One region of the Actinomadura sp. genome, then DNA from elsewhere that is predicted to be linked to it. Evidence: predicted binding sites of a transcription regulator. Region 1 holds the regulator's gene; the other holds the start of a gene.
What was found. The regulator HrcA, encoded in region 1, represses chaperone genes, less so after heat shock. The targets are predictions, from matches to a motif close to TTGGCACTCTCNNNNNGAGAGTGCCAA.

Region 1 (6,028 bases):
CTGGGTGCCGCCCTTCAGCAGCTCCAGCATCTCGCTGAACAGCCGGGACGCCAGGTCCGTGTCGGCCTGCGGGCCGGTCACGGTGATCTCGTTGCCGCGGACGTGGATGTCGATGTCGCTGCCGAACGACTGCTCGATCGCGTGGAGCAGCTCATCCCGGGAGCCCAGCAGGCTCACCATCGAATGGTCGTCCGGCACCACGATCTTGATCTGTGCGCGCGAGCCGTCGCGGTCGTCGCGCTCCGTGCGAGTTGCCCTCGTATGAGTTGATTCGACCATCAGCCGGGCCTTGCGGCCTTCGGACCTGCCTTCTGTCTGCTCCGGGTGTCCAGATATGTCGTTTCCATCGTACCGACCGCCCCCGGCAGGGCGCCGAAAGGTTTTTTCGCGCCGCGCGATCACCCGGCCGCGTCCCCGGGCGGCGGGGCCCCGGCGGGCCCCGGCGGGGCGGTCAGCCGGGCGGCCAGTTGAGGCCGCGGCCGCCCAGCACGTGGGCGTGCACGTGGAAGACGGTCTGCCCGGCCTGGGCGCCGGTGTTGAACACGACCCGGTAGCCGGCCTCGGCGATGCCCTCGTCGACGGCGACCCGGTGCGCCTCGCGCAGCACCTCGGCGAGCAGCTCGGCGTCGGAGGCGGCGAGCTCCCCGACGTCCGGGTGGTGGTCGCGCGGGATGACCAGCACGTGGGTGGGCGCCTGCGGGTTGATGTCGCGGAAGGCCACCGTCCCCGCCGACTCGCGGACGATCTTCGCGGGCACGTCCCCGGAAACGATCTTGCAGAACAGGCAGTCGATCATCTGTCTCCCCTCGCCGCGGCCCGTGGCCGGCCCCGGAATCCTATCGGGAGCGGGCCCCGCGGCCCGCCGCGGACACGGTTCCGGGTGATCGACCTCCGGTTGCGGTCACCATGACGGCCGGTCACTGGTTAAGGTTGTCAACTCAAGGCGTACCCCCCGGTCCGCACGGCGTTGCCGCGTCCTGCCGGTTCGGGCGGGGCGCCCGATTCATGCCGCCCCGAGGGAGCCCGTCCGAATGGACGGCCGGGGTCGGCGAAGGCGGCGGACAGGTGACCGAGGCAGACCAGGACATGCCCTTTCGTAAACCGGGCCAGGAGGGCGCGCGTCGAACTGACGTGACCGAGACCCTCGTGGCCAGGGGCACGGCGGGGGCGGTGGCCGTCGCCTGGGACGCCGACCAGGCGGTGACCGCGCTCTACAGCGCCAACTACCGCTCGCTCGTACGCCTCGCCGCCATGCTCGTACGGGACGCCGGGACGGCCGAGGAGGTCGTCCAGGACGCGTTCGTCGCGATGCACGGCGGCTGGCGGCGCCTGCGCGACCCCGACAAGGCCCTGTCGTACCTGCGCCAGTCCGTGGTGAACCGGTCGCGATCGGTGCTCCGGCATCGCGCCGTCGTCGAGAAGTACGCCCCGAAGGGCCTGCCCGACGCGCCGAGCGCGGAGGCCGGGGCCATCGGGGAGCTGGAACGCTCGGCGGTCATCGACGCGCTGTCCCGGCTGCCCGCCCGCCAGCGGGAGGCGCTCGTCCTCCGCTACTACGCCGATCTCTCCGAAGCGGAGATCGCGAAGGCGATGGGCATCTCCCGCGGTGCCGTGAAGAGCCACACGGCGCGCGGCATGACCGCACTACGCAACGTCCTGGAGCAATTCTCATGACCACCGACCCCCACGACGAGCACGGCGAGATCCTCCGCCGCGCCCTGCACGCGGAGGCGGACTCGGTCAACCCCGCGGGCGACGGGCTGGAGCGCATCCGGGCCCGCATAGCCGACGGCCAGAGCCGCCGGTTCGGTCTCGGACGGTTCCTCGGCCCCGCCCGGTTCGGGTTGGACCGGTTCACCGTCGGCTGGGCGCGGCCCGTGCTCGCCGTGGCCGCCGCCGTCCTGATCGCCGCGCTCGGCGTGACGGCCCCGCAGACCATGAGCCTCATCCAGCAGACGGTCGGCAACAACGGGCCCGCGGACGGCGGGGGGAACGACACCGGCAGGGACCGCACCGACGCCCAGGGCAACCCGCAGTTCCCCGACCCGTCGTCGCCGGGGGCCAGCGCGTCCGGCTCCCCGTCGGCCTCGCCGACGACGAGCCCCAGCTCCTCGCCGGGCCTGTCGTCGTGCCGCATCCCGCAGCCGGGCGCCGCGTCCGCCTCGCCCGGCACGACCGCCACGCCGACCCCGGCGGCCACGCCGTGCCCGAGCGAGACGCCGACCACGCCGGCGACCACGCCGCCGCCGTCGACGCCGACCGCGCCGCCGACCTCCGGCAAGCCCACCGACACTCCGACGCAGACGCCGACGAGCGAACCGGCGGGCACGACGGAGCAGGGCGCCGCGGCCACGACGCCCTGACGGCCGGCACGTTCTGACCGCCGGCGCGCCCTGACGGCCCGCGTGCTCTGACGGCCCGCGTGCTCTGACGGCCCGCGGCAGGGGCTTCACCAGCGTCCGGTGGCGGCCAGCAGCACGCTGGCCGCCGCCACCCCGGCCGTCGACGTGCGCAGCACGGTCGGGCCGAGCCTGGCCGGGCGTCCGCCCGCCGAGGCGAACCGGTCCAGCTCCGCGTCCGTGATCCCGCCTTCGGGGCCGACCACGAGGACGATGTCGCCGTCCCGGGGCGGCTCGGCGGCGCTCAGCGGCGCCTCCGCCTCCTCGTGCAGCACGAGGGCCAGGGACGCCCCGGCGACCCGCGCGGCGACGTCCTCGGTGGACGCCAGATCCGGCACGTCGGGGAGCCTGCTGCGGCGCGCCTGCTTGGCGGCCTCCCGCGCGGTCGTGCGCCAGCGTCCGAGGGCTTTCTCGCGGCGTTCGGGACGCCACCGGGTGACGCAGCGGTCCGCCGCCCACGGCACGATCACGTCCACGCCGACCTCGGTCATGGCCTCGACGGCCAGTTCGCCCCGGTCGCCCTTCGGCAGCGCCTGGACGACCACGATGCGCGGCGCCGGGGGCGGCTGCCGGTGCCGCGCCCGCACGTCCAGCGTGAGGGACGCGCGGTCGGCGGCGGTGACGACGCACTCGGCCAGCAGCCCGGCGCCGTCGGTCAGGTCGACGCGCTCACCGGGCCGCAGCCGCCGCACGGCCGCCGCGTGCCTGCCCTCGGGGCCGTCCAGGACGACCGTGCCGCGCTCCAGCGCGTCCGTCCCGGTGAGGAACACCGGCGGGCTCATATGGGTCCTCCCCCGGGGTCACCCGCGCTCCGAGTCGCCGCGGAGGCCCTCCCGGTATGCCTCCGCCACGGCCCTTCAGTGCTGGTTGAAGACGTCCTTGATGCGGGAGAACACGCCGCTGCGCTGCCCGGGGGCGAACCTGCCGGGCGGGCGCTCCTCGCCGCGCAGGGCCGCGAGGCGGCGCAGCAGCTCCTCCTGCTCCTCGTCCAGCCGGGTCGGCGTCTCCACGTTCACGTGGATCATCAGGTCGCCGCGGCCGCTCTCGTTGAGGTGCCGGACGCCCCGGTTGTACAGCGTGATGACCTGCCCCGACTGCGTGCCGGGCTTGATGTCGACGCTCTCGGCCGCGTCCAGCGTCTCGATCGTCACGCTGGTGCCGAGCGCCGCCGCGGTCATCGGGATCTCGACCGTGCAGTGCAGGTCGTCGCCCTCCCGCTCGAAGATCGGGTGCGGCTTCTCCACGATCTCCAGGAACAGGTCGCCGGGCGGGCCGCCGCCCGGGCCGACCTCGCCCTCGCCGGCGAGCTGGATGTGGATGCCGTTCTCCACCCCGGCCGGGATCTTGACCTTGACGGTGCGCCGGGTGCGGACGCGGCCGTCGCCGGAGCACTCGGTGCACGGGTTGCGGATCACCGACCCGAACCCGCCGCACGCCGGGCACGGCCGCGCCGTCATGACCTGGCCGAGGAACGAGCGCTGCACCTGCTGCACCTCGCCGCGGCCGTGGCAGGTCTCGCACGTCTCCGGGTGGGTGCCGGGCGCGCAGCCCGACCCCTCGCAGGTGGCGCAGGTCACCGCGGTGTCGATGGACAGCTCGCGGGTCGTGCCGAACGCGGTCTCGGCGAGGTCGAGCTCGACCCGCAGCGTCGCGTTCCGGCCGCGCCGCGCCCGCGACCGCGGGCCGCGCGAGGTCGCCGTCCCGAAGAACGCGTCCATGATGTCGCTGAACGGGAACCCGGCGCCGCCGAACCCTCCGGCGCCCGCGCCGCCCCCGGAGGCGAACGGGTCCGCGCCGAGGTCGTACATCTCGCGCTTCTTGGGGTCGGAGAGCACCTCGTACGCCTGGGTGATCTCCTTGAACTTCTCCTGGGTCTCCGGATCCGGGTTGACGTCCGGGTGGAGCTCGCGCGCGAGCCGGCGGTAGGCCTTCTTCACCTCGTCGGCGCTGGCGTCGCGCCGGACGCCCAGTGTCGCGTAGTAGTCGTTCGCCACCTTACGACCCCGCCAGGATCTGTCCCACGTAGCGTGCCACTGCCCGTACCGCTCCCATCGTGCTGGGGTAATCCATGCGTGTAGGCCCGAGCACTCCAAGCCGGGCCAAGGTGAGGTCGCCCACCCCGTAGTCCGCGGCGACGACCGAGGTCGATCTGAGGCCCAGGTCGGGGTTCTCGGTGCCGATCCGCACCGTAACTGTAGAGGAGTCTCCGGTCTCGCCGAGCAGCCGCATGAGGACGACCTGCTCCTCAAGCGCCACCAGCACCTCCCGCAGGCTCTGCGAGAAGTCCACGGCGGCGAGGTTGGCGGCGCCGGCGAAGACGATCTTCTCCTCGTGCTTCTCGACGAGCGTCTCCAGCAGGACGGACAGCACCGCGGCCGCCGCCGGCCGGTCGTCCGGCCCCACCTTCTCGGGGAGGTCGGCCACCGCCGCCGGCACGTCGCCGAGGCCGAGCCCGTCCAGGCATGTATTGAGCAACGCCCGCAGGTGCCCGATCGATTCCTCGGAGACCGGGCCCGGCGTCTCGATGACGCGCTGCTCCACCCGCCCGGTGTTGGTGATCAGGACGAGCAGCAGCCGCCCCTCGGCGACCTGGACCAGCTCGACGTGCCGCACCGACGAGCGCGTCAGCGACGGGTACTGCACGACGGCGACCTGCCGGGTGAGCTGCGCGAGCAGCCGCACCGTGCGGCTGACGACGTCGTCGAGGTCGTAGGCGCCGGACAGGAACGTCTCGATCGCGCGCCGCTCGGCGACCGACAGCGGCTTGATCGTGGACAGCCGGTCGACGAACAGCCGGTAGCCCTTGTCGGTGGGCACGCGCCCGGCGCTGGTGTGCGGCTGGGTGATGTAGCCCTGCTCCTCGAGCACCGCCATGTCGTTGCGGATGGTCGCCGGCGACACTCCCAGGTTGTGCCGCTCCGCCAGGGCCTTCGACCCCACCGGCTCGTTAGTGGAGACGAAGTCCTCGACGATGGCGCGCAGGACTGCGAGTTTACGGTCGTCCAGCACGGCGTCACCTCCCTCGTCCGGCCGGCCTCCCCGCCGCTGGCACTCCTTACTCCTGAGTGCCAAGTGTACGGCCCCGAAAGCCTGATCGGAGTGCTCGCGCACTCCCGTACGGCTGCGTGATCCTATCCGCATCGGGCGCGGACGCCACGCCGGGGGACGAGGGGCGACGCCGCACGGCGCCCGAGCCGGGTTAATGTGCGGACCCGTGCGCAGCAAGGACTACGGAAACGACGTGCTCGCCGGCGACTGGCGCAGACCGCGCAAGGGCCGGATCCCCGAGGTCCCCGCCGAACCGGGGCTGGTCGCGGAGGATCCGGACAGCGGGTTCTGCGGCGCCGTCGTCGGCTGCGACAAGTTCGGCGTCACCCTGGAGGACCGGTTCGGCAAGCGCCGCGTCTTCCCGCTCACCAAGTCCGGCTTCCTGATCGACGGCGAGCCGGTCACGCTCGTGCGGCCGTCCGCCGCGCCCAAGGGCCCGGCCCGTTCGGCGTCCGGCTCAGTCGCCGTCCAGGGGCTGCGCGCCCAGGTGGCCAAGGAGAGCCGCATCTATGTGGAGGGCGTCCACGACGCCGAGCTGGTCGAGAAGATCTGGGGCCACGACCTGCGCGTCGAAGGCGTCG
Region 2 (6,028 bases), on a different contig from region 1:
CCGGTGCCGGACGTGGCCGCGTCCTTCCAGGAGGCCGTGGTCGACGTCCTGACGCAGAAGGCGCTGAAGGTCTGCAAGGACAACGGCGTCCGCGACCTGCTGATCGGCGGCGGCGTCGCGGCCAACTCCCGTCTGCGCGCCCTCGCCGCCGAACGCTGCGAGGCGGCCGGGGTGCGGCTGCGCGTCCCGCGCCCGAAGCTGTGCACCGACAACGGCGCGATGGTCGCCGCGCTGGGCTCCGAGCTGGTCGCCGCCGGCGCTGCCCCGTCCGACCTGGAGCTTCCGGCCGACTCCAGCCTGCCCGTGGAGACGGTCACCCTCTGACGGTGCCTAGCACTCCGCCAGCAGGGAGGCGAGGTAGTCCTCGAAGAGGGGGACCTTGGCCTCGTCCATCGTGTGCTCCTCGGTTTCGGGGAGCAGGTCGAGGAGGCAGCGGACGTCCCAGTACGGGTCGTGGACGTGGCCGCCGGAGACCTGGTCGAAGGCGGATAGGAAGCGGTCGGCGACCGGGACGCCGTAGCGCAGCGCGAGGCCTCGGCGCATGCAGGCGATGTCGGCGGCGGCGGGCCCGGATGAGGCGTCCGACCAGTCGACGACGCCGGTGAGCTTGCCGTAGGACCACAGCGTGTTGTCGGCGTGGTAGTCGCGGTGGATGAAGCGGACGGGCGCCTCCGGGGCGGGCCGGGCGGCGACCTCGAAGGCGCGCTCCCACAGGTCGGGGCGCAGCGCGTGCTTGGGCGGGCGGCGCACGTCGAGCCGGTTGTGCGGGACGTACGGGGGCATGGTGGACGCGCCGTTCAGGGCGTGCACCGCGAGCAGCGCGGCGGCCAGCTGGATGAGGTACTCGGGCAGGTCGTCGGGGGACGGCCGGGGCGGGTGCCCGGCCAGCCGGGTGATGAGCAGGGCGGGGACGTCGCAGTAGGCGCCGGCGGGGTCGGCGGCCACGAGGGCCGGGGTGGGGATCTCGCAGCCGGCGAGGAGCGCCAGCGCGGCGATCTCCCGCTCGGGGGAGAAGTCGGGCGAGGAGGTGCGGTTCGTCCAGCGGCGCAGGACGAGGCGGTGGGCGCTGCCCGCGCCGCTCTCCACGAGCAGGGCGTGGTTGGCGTGCGAGGTGCCGCCGGCGAGCGGGCGCACCATGCGGATCTCGGCGCCGGCGCCGAGGCACTCCTCCACCCAGCGCAGGGTGGGGTGGCCGGGTGGGGCGCCGGTCGGCAGGCAGGGAGCCGGTGTGCGAGTCACCTGATCCATGAAAACGGATTCCGAAGGGTATTGGGAGTGATTTTGCGAAGACGGAACGTAACAGAATGCACGTCAACGGCGCGGTCCGGCGGAGCATCTTCGGTCGCCGCGGGCGGTTCCCGGACGAACGCCACGGATTCCGCGGGGTATCCGGAGGAGTCCGGGTGGGGCCCGCGCGGCCCCACCCGGTGAGACCGGTCAGTCCTTGGGGTCGCGGCGCGGGCGCAGCAGCGCCTCGGCGAGGGCGAGCATCGTCTCCTCCAGGGTGGACAGCCGCTTGAGCACGTCCTCGTGCACGGCGTTGACCTGCTTGGAGACCTCGTCGTGGACCCCGTCGACCTTGCGGCCGACCTCGTTCTCGACGTGCAGGAAGCGCTTGGCGAACTCGGCCTGCGCGGCGTCGGCGCGCCGCCCGGCCTCGTCCTGCATGCTCTCCACGCGGCGCGCGAACTCCGCCTGCACGCCGCCGACCTGCCGCGCGACGTCCTCCTGCATGTTGCCGACCTGCTTGGCGACGTCCTCGTGGATGCTGCCGACCTGCCGGGTGACGTCCTCGTGGATGTCGCCGATCCGCTTGCCGAAGTCGTCGTGCACGCCGCTGACCTGCCGCGTCACCTCGGTGTGCACGGACTCGACCTGCTTGGCGACGTCGGCGTGCACCGACTCGACGCGGCGGGAGACGATGTCGACCTGCGCGGTGAACTCCTCCAGTGCGCCGTCGACCCGCTTGGCGACCTCCTCGTGGATGGTGTCGATGCGCTTGCGGACGTCCTCGTGCACGTCCTCGAACCGGCGGGAGAACTCGTCCATGCGCTTGGCGACGTCGCTGTAGGCGGTCTCGGCGATCTGCGACATGGTCGCCTTGACCTCGTCGCGGTCGGGCCGGGCGCGCAGCTCCTCGATCAGCGGGTCGACCGCCTCGGCGAGGTGCTTCTCCAGCGCGTCGAACCGGTCGCCGTACTCGGCCGCGGGACGCTGCGCGAGGTCGCGCAGCATGCGGTGCAGCTCGGCGATCTCCAGCGTGGCGGGCAGCCGGCCGATGCGCTCGCCGACCCCGTCGATGCGGCCGTCGAGGCTCTCGAACCGCCCGTCCAGGCCCTCCAGCTTGCCGGACAGCCCTTCGAGCCGGCCGTCCACGCCGTCCAGCCGCCCGTCCAGCCCGTCGAGCCGGCCGCCGACGCCCTCGACCCGGCCGTTGACCGCCTCAAGACCCTGCTCCATCCGCTCGGCCATCTCGCCGAGCGACTGGTCGACCCGCGCCGTGACCCCGTTGATCGAATGCTCCAGCCGCTCGGACCGGTGCCCCAGCTCGGCGAGCGACTTGTCCAGCCGGTTGAAGCGGACGGACGCGGCCTCCATGCTGCCCTGGAGCTTGTCCAGCCGCTTGGTCATCTCGTCCATGCGCTGGGACGCCTGCTGCGTGGCGTCGGTGATCTGCTGCGCCGAGTCGAGGACGGCCTGGATGCGGGTCAGGCCCTCGTCGACGTTCTCCGCGACGACGCCCACATCGGCCCACAGCGCGGGCAGCTCGGCGACGGGCTTGACCCGCTCGCCGAACGACTCGATGTGCTCGGCCAGTCCTTCGGCCCATTCCGGGGGCTTGCCCGACAGCTCGTCCACCTGCCCGCGGACGCTCTCGAGCTGCCCGGTCAGCCCGCTGAGCTCCCGCTCGCGGACCTCGCGGAGCAGCCACTCCATGCCTTCCAGCCGCTGGCGAATCTCGTCCAGGACCTGACCCTGTGAGCGCTGTTCATAGACGTGGTCCTGCGCCGCACGGGCGAGCAACTCCCGCATCCGATCCGAGACCGGTTGACCCCCCGTCTGCAGGAAGTTGTGATTCGTTTCCACCCGATGCTCCTTCGTGTGCCGGCGCGACGAAATGACGCACGGCAAATGAATCTGTGAGATGGCCACTGTAGTGCGTGTAGACGACCGCTAAAACGGGTAGCAGAGAAGATTGTGAGTTCTGCGGAATGCGCCTGTTATCCAGCTGGGGTGAATAGCGAGAAATAGCCGGGTGCGAGGCTGTTCTCACGTTTCGCGGCAATCGCGATGATCGTGGGGATGCGCCGGTGGTGTACGGCGGCCCGGCGCGGCGCCGTGTCCGTACATCTCGTCCAACATCCGCAGTTCCCGCTCCGCCGCTCAACCCCGACGGCCGCCGCGTGCGGCGGGGGCGCGCCGCCGCGCGGCGGGCGGCGGCCCCATTTCGGAGGGTATTTCGTGGCGCCGAAGTGCCCGCCGCTGAACCTGGCTTGGCGTTTCCGGGAGCGCCGGTCCGCGATCGCCGATTCGCGGCTGCCGCCGCGCCCTTGCCGGGCGCCCGCAATCCCTGGTGGACGCGATGCCGGAAAACGCCGATGATTTGCACCGCCGTGGCGCGTCGCCCGGTCCGGCTTGGCGTTGCCCGCCGGGCGGAAGATCTTTGGGCACGGTTGCCGGCCGGCCGCCGCTCCAGGCGGGTCAGGGCGCCTGGACGGGACGGGCGAGGAGGGCGACCGGGGCGCGCCCGACCCGCGTCGCCACCAGCGTCAGCGCCGCGCCGCCGCGGCCGGACCCGCGCCCGCCGAAGCCGAGGTCGCGCCGCAGCCGGTCGGGGTCGACGGCCGAGCCGCGCTTCTTGACGGTCAGCGCGCCGACGCCGCGGCGCCGCAGCTCGGCGCGCAGGCGTTTCACGGAGAACGGCAGCACGTCCTCTATCTCATAGGCGGAGGCGAACGGCGTCGGGCACAGCCGGTCGGACGTGATGTACGCGATGTGCGGGTCGGCGAGCCCGCCGCCGACCAGCTCCGCCACCTCGCCCACCAGGTGGGCGCGGATCACCGCTCCGTCGGGCTCGTACAGGTAGCGGCCCCACGAGCGCACGTCAGGGACGTCCGAGCCGTGCGGGGTCAGCGTCCAGACCTCGGGGTCGGTGTCGGACGAGAGCAGCGTGGCCCGGCGCCCCACGTCCCCTGCGAGCGACCCCAGCCACAGGGCCGCCTCCTTGACGTCGCCGTGGACCGACACCCATTCGGCCTCGGCGCCGTCCGGGACGGCCTCGTGCGGTATGCCGGGGGCGACCTTGACGCATGCGGCGGGTGCCTTCCGCGCGATGTCCAGGACGACGTCGAGCGGCGGCTCGTAGGAGCGGGGGTCGAAGACCCTGCCGCGTGCGCTCCGCCGGCCAGGGTCGGCGAACACTGCGTCGGCCCCGTCCACGGAGGCTTTGGTGGCGTCCCCCATGCGTATGGAAGCGTCGAGTCCAAAGACGGTCACGTTCGCCTGCGCGACCTCCGCCGTCAGGGGGTCGAGCTCCACCCCCTCCCCGGCAAGCCCCGCCCGGCCCCGGGCTATGAGGTCGGCTCCTATGCCGCAGCCCAGGTCGAGCACATACGCGCCGTCCAGATGGGTAGCGAACCGTCGTGCCCTGTGTGCAGCCACGCTCGCACGGGTCGCCTGCTCTAGCCCGGCCGGTGTGAAGTACATGCGGTCGGCGTCCGGACCGAACTTGGCCCGCGCCCGCTCGCGGAGCCGCACCTCGGTGAGCGCGGCCGCGACGAGCGCGGGATCGTGCCGTTCGCGCAGCCGGGACGCCGTCGCGAGCAGCGCGTCATCGCGCACGTCCGCGGCGGCCGCCTCGGCGAGGAGCGCCTGGCCGGACGGTGTGCGCAGGGCCCGGAACGACGCTATGTCCATAGGGCGAAGTTAGCGGCGGGCCAAGTCCGCGCGGTGCGCTCGTGTCCGTGTTGACGGGCTCACGGGCACAGAATAGTCTCCATGTCTGGCACTCTCGTAGTGAGAGTGCCAACAAACAGCGACAAGGTCGGTCTGGCACCCGCGACGGCAGGCCGGTCCAGGGTCGCCTCTTCTGTCACATGTGCTGGCCGGTCACCCGTGGCCGGCCGAGGACCAATCGAAGGGGAGGTCAGATCGTGACGACCGCCACCAAGGTTGTTCTCAAGCCGCTTGAGGACCGCATCGTCGTCCAGCCGCTTGAGGCCGAGACCACCACCGCGTCGGGCCTGGTGATCCCGGACACCGCGAAGGAGAAGCCCCAGGAGGGCACCGTCATCGCGGTGGGCCCGGGCCGTGTCGACGACAAGGGCGAGCGCGTCCCGGTCGACGTCAAGGTCGGCGAGGTCGTGCTCTACAGCAAGTACGGCGGCACCGAGGTCAAGTACAACAACGAGGAGTACCTCGTCCTCTCGGCCCGCGACGTGCTCGCGGTCATCGAGAAGTAGTCATCGAGCCGTGATGCACCCGCCCCGGTCGGCGCCGCCTTCGGCGGGGCTGCCGGGGCGGATCGCGTAATAGAGGAGTATCCGCATGGCGAAGATCCTGGAGTTCGAGGAGGACGCTCGCCGGGCTCTTGAGCGCGGCGTCAACGCCCTCGCGGACGCCGTCAAGGTGACGATCGGCCCGCGCGGCCGCAACGTCGTCATCGACAAGAAGTTCGGTGCGCCGACGATCACCAACGACGGCGTCACCATCGCCCGCGAGGTGGAGCTGGAGGACCCGTACGAGAACCTCGGGGCCCAGCTCGCCAAGGAAGTGGCGACCAAGACCAACGACATCGCGGGCGACGGCACCACCACGGCGACCGTCCTCGCACAGGCGCTGGTCCGGGAGGGCACCCGCAACGTGGCGGCCGGCGCGTCCCCGCTCGCGCTCAAGCGCGGCATCGACGCGGCCGCCCACTACGTGTCCGACCAGCTGCTGAAGTCGGCCCGCGAGATCGTGGAGAAGGGCGAGATCGCGCACGTCGCCACCATCTCCGCGCAGGACGCGCAGATCGGCGAGCTGATCG

Region 2: groES (co-chaperone GroES) is a predicted target of HrcA. The motif match lies at 5,003-5,029, and genes of this name have one in related genera.

What each region holds. Positions count from the first base shown of each region.
Region 1 covers NZ_JBIQHY010000194.1:377-6,404, reverse strand. The annotation lists partial or broken gene ACIWVC_RS33715 (PhoH family protein) at 1-279, opposite strand, end outside; gene ACIWVC_RS33710 (histidine triad nucleotide-binding protein) at 452-796, opposite strand; gene ACIWVC_RS33705 (SigE family RNA polymerase sigma factor) at 1,087-1,674, shown strand; gene ACIWVC_RS33700 (hypothetical protein) at 1,671-2,363, shown strand; gene ACIWVC_RS33695 (16S rRNA (uracil(1498)-N(3))-methyltransferase) at 2,450-3,181, opposite strand; gene dnaJ (molecular chaperone DnaJ) at 3,257-4,393, opposite strand; gene hrcA (heat-inducible transcriptional repressor HrcA) at 4,395-5,408, opposite strand; partial or broken gene ACIWVC_RS33680 (DUF3097 domain-containing protein) at 5,614-6,028, shown strand, end outside.
Region 2 covers NZ_JBIQHY010000027.1:47,445-53,472, reverse strand. The annotation lists gene tsaD (tRNA (adenosine(37)-N6)-threonylcarbamoyltransferase complex transferase subunit TsaD) at 1-324, shown strand, start outside; gene ACIWVC_RS12885 (phosphotransferase family protein) at 331-1,248, opposite strand; gene ACIWVC_RS12880 (hypothetical protein) at 1,438-3,087, opposite strand; gene ACIWVC_RS12875 (SAM-dependent methyltransferase) at 3,703-4,917, opposite strand; gene groES (co-chaperone GroES) at 5,151-5,462, shown strand; gene groL (chaperonin GroEL) at 5,548-6,028, shown strand, end outside.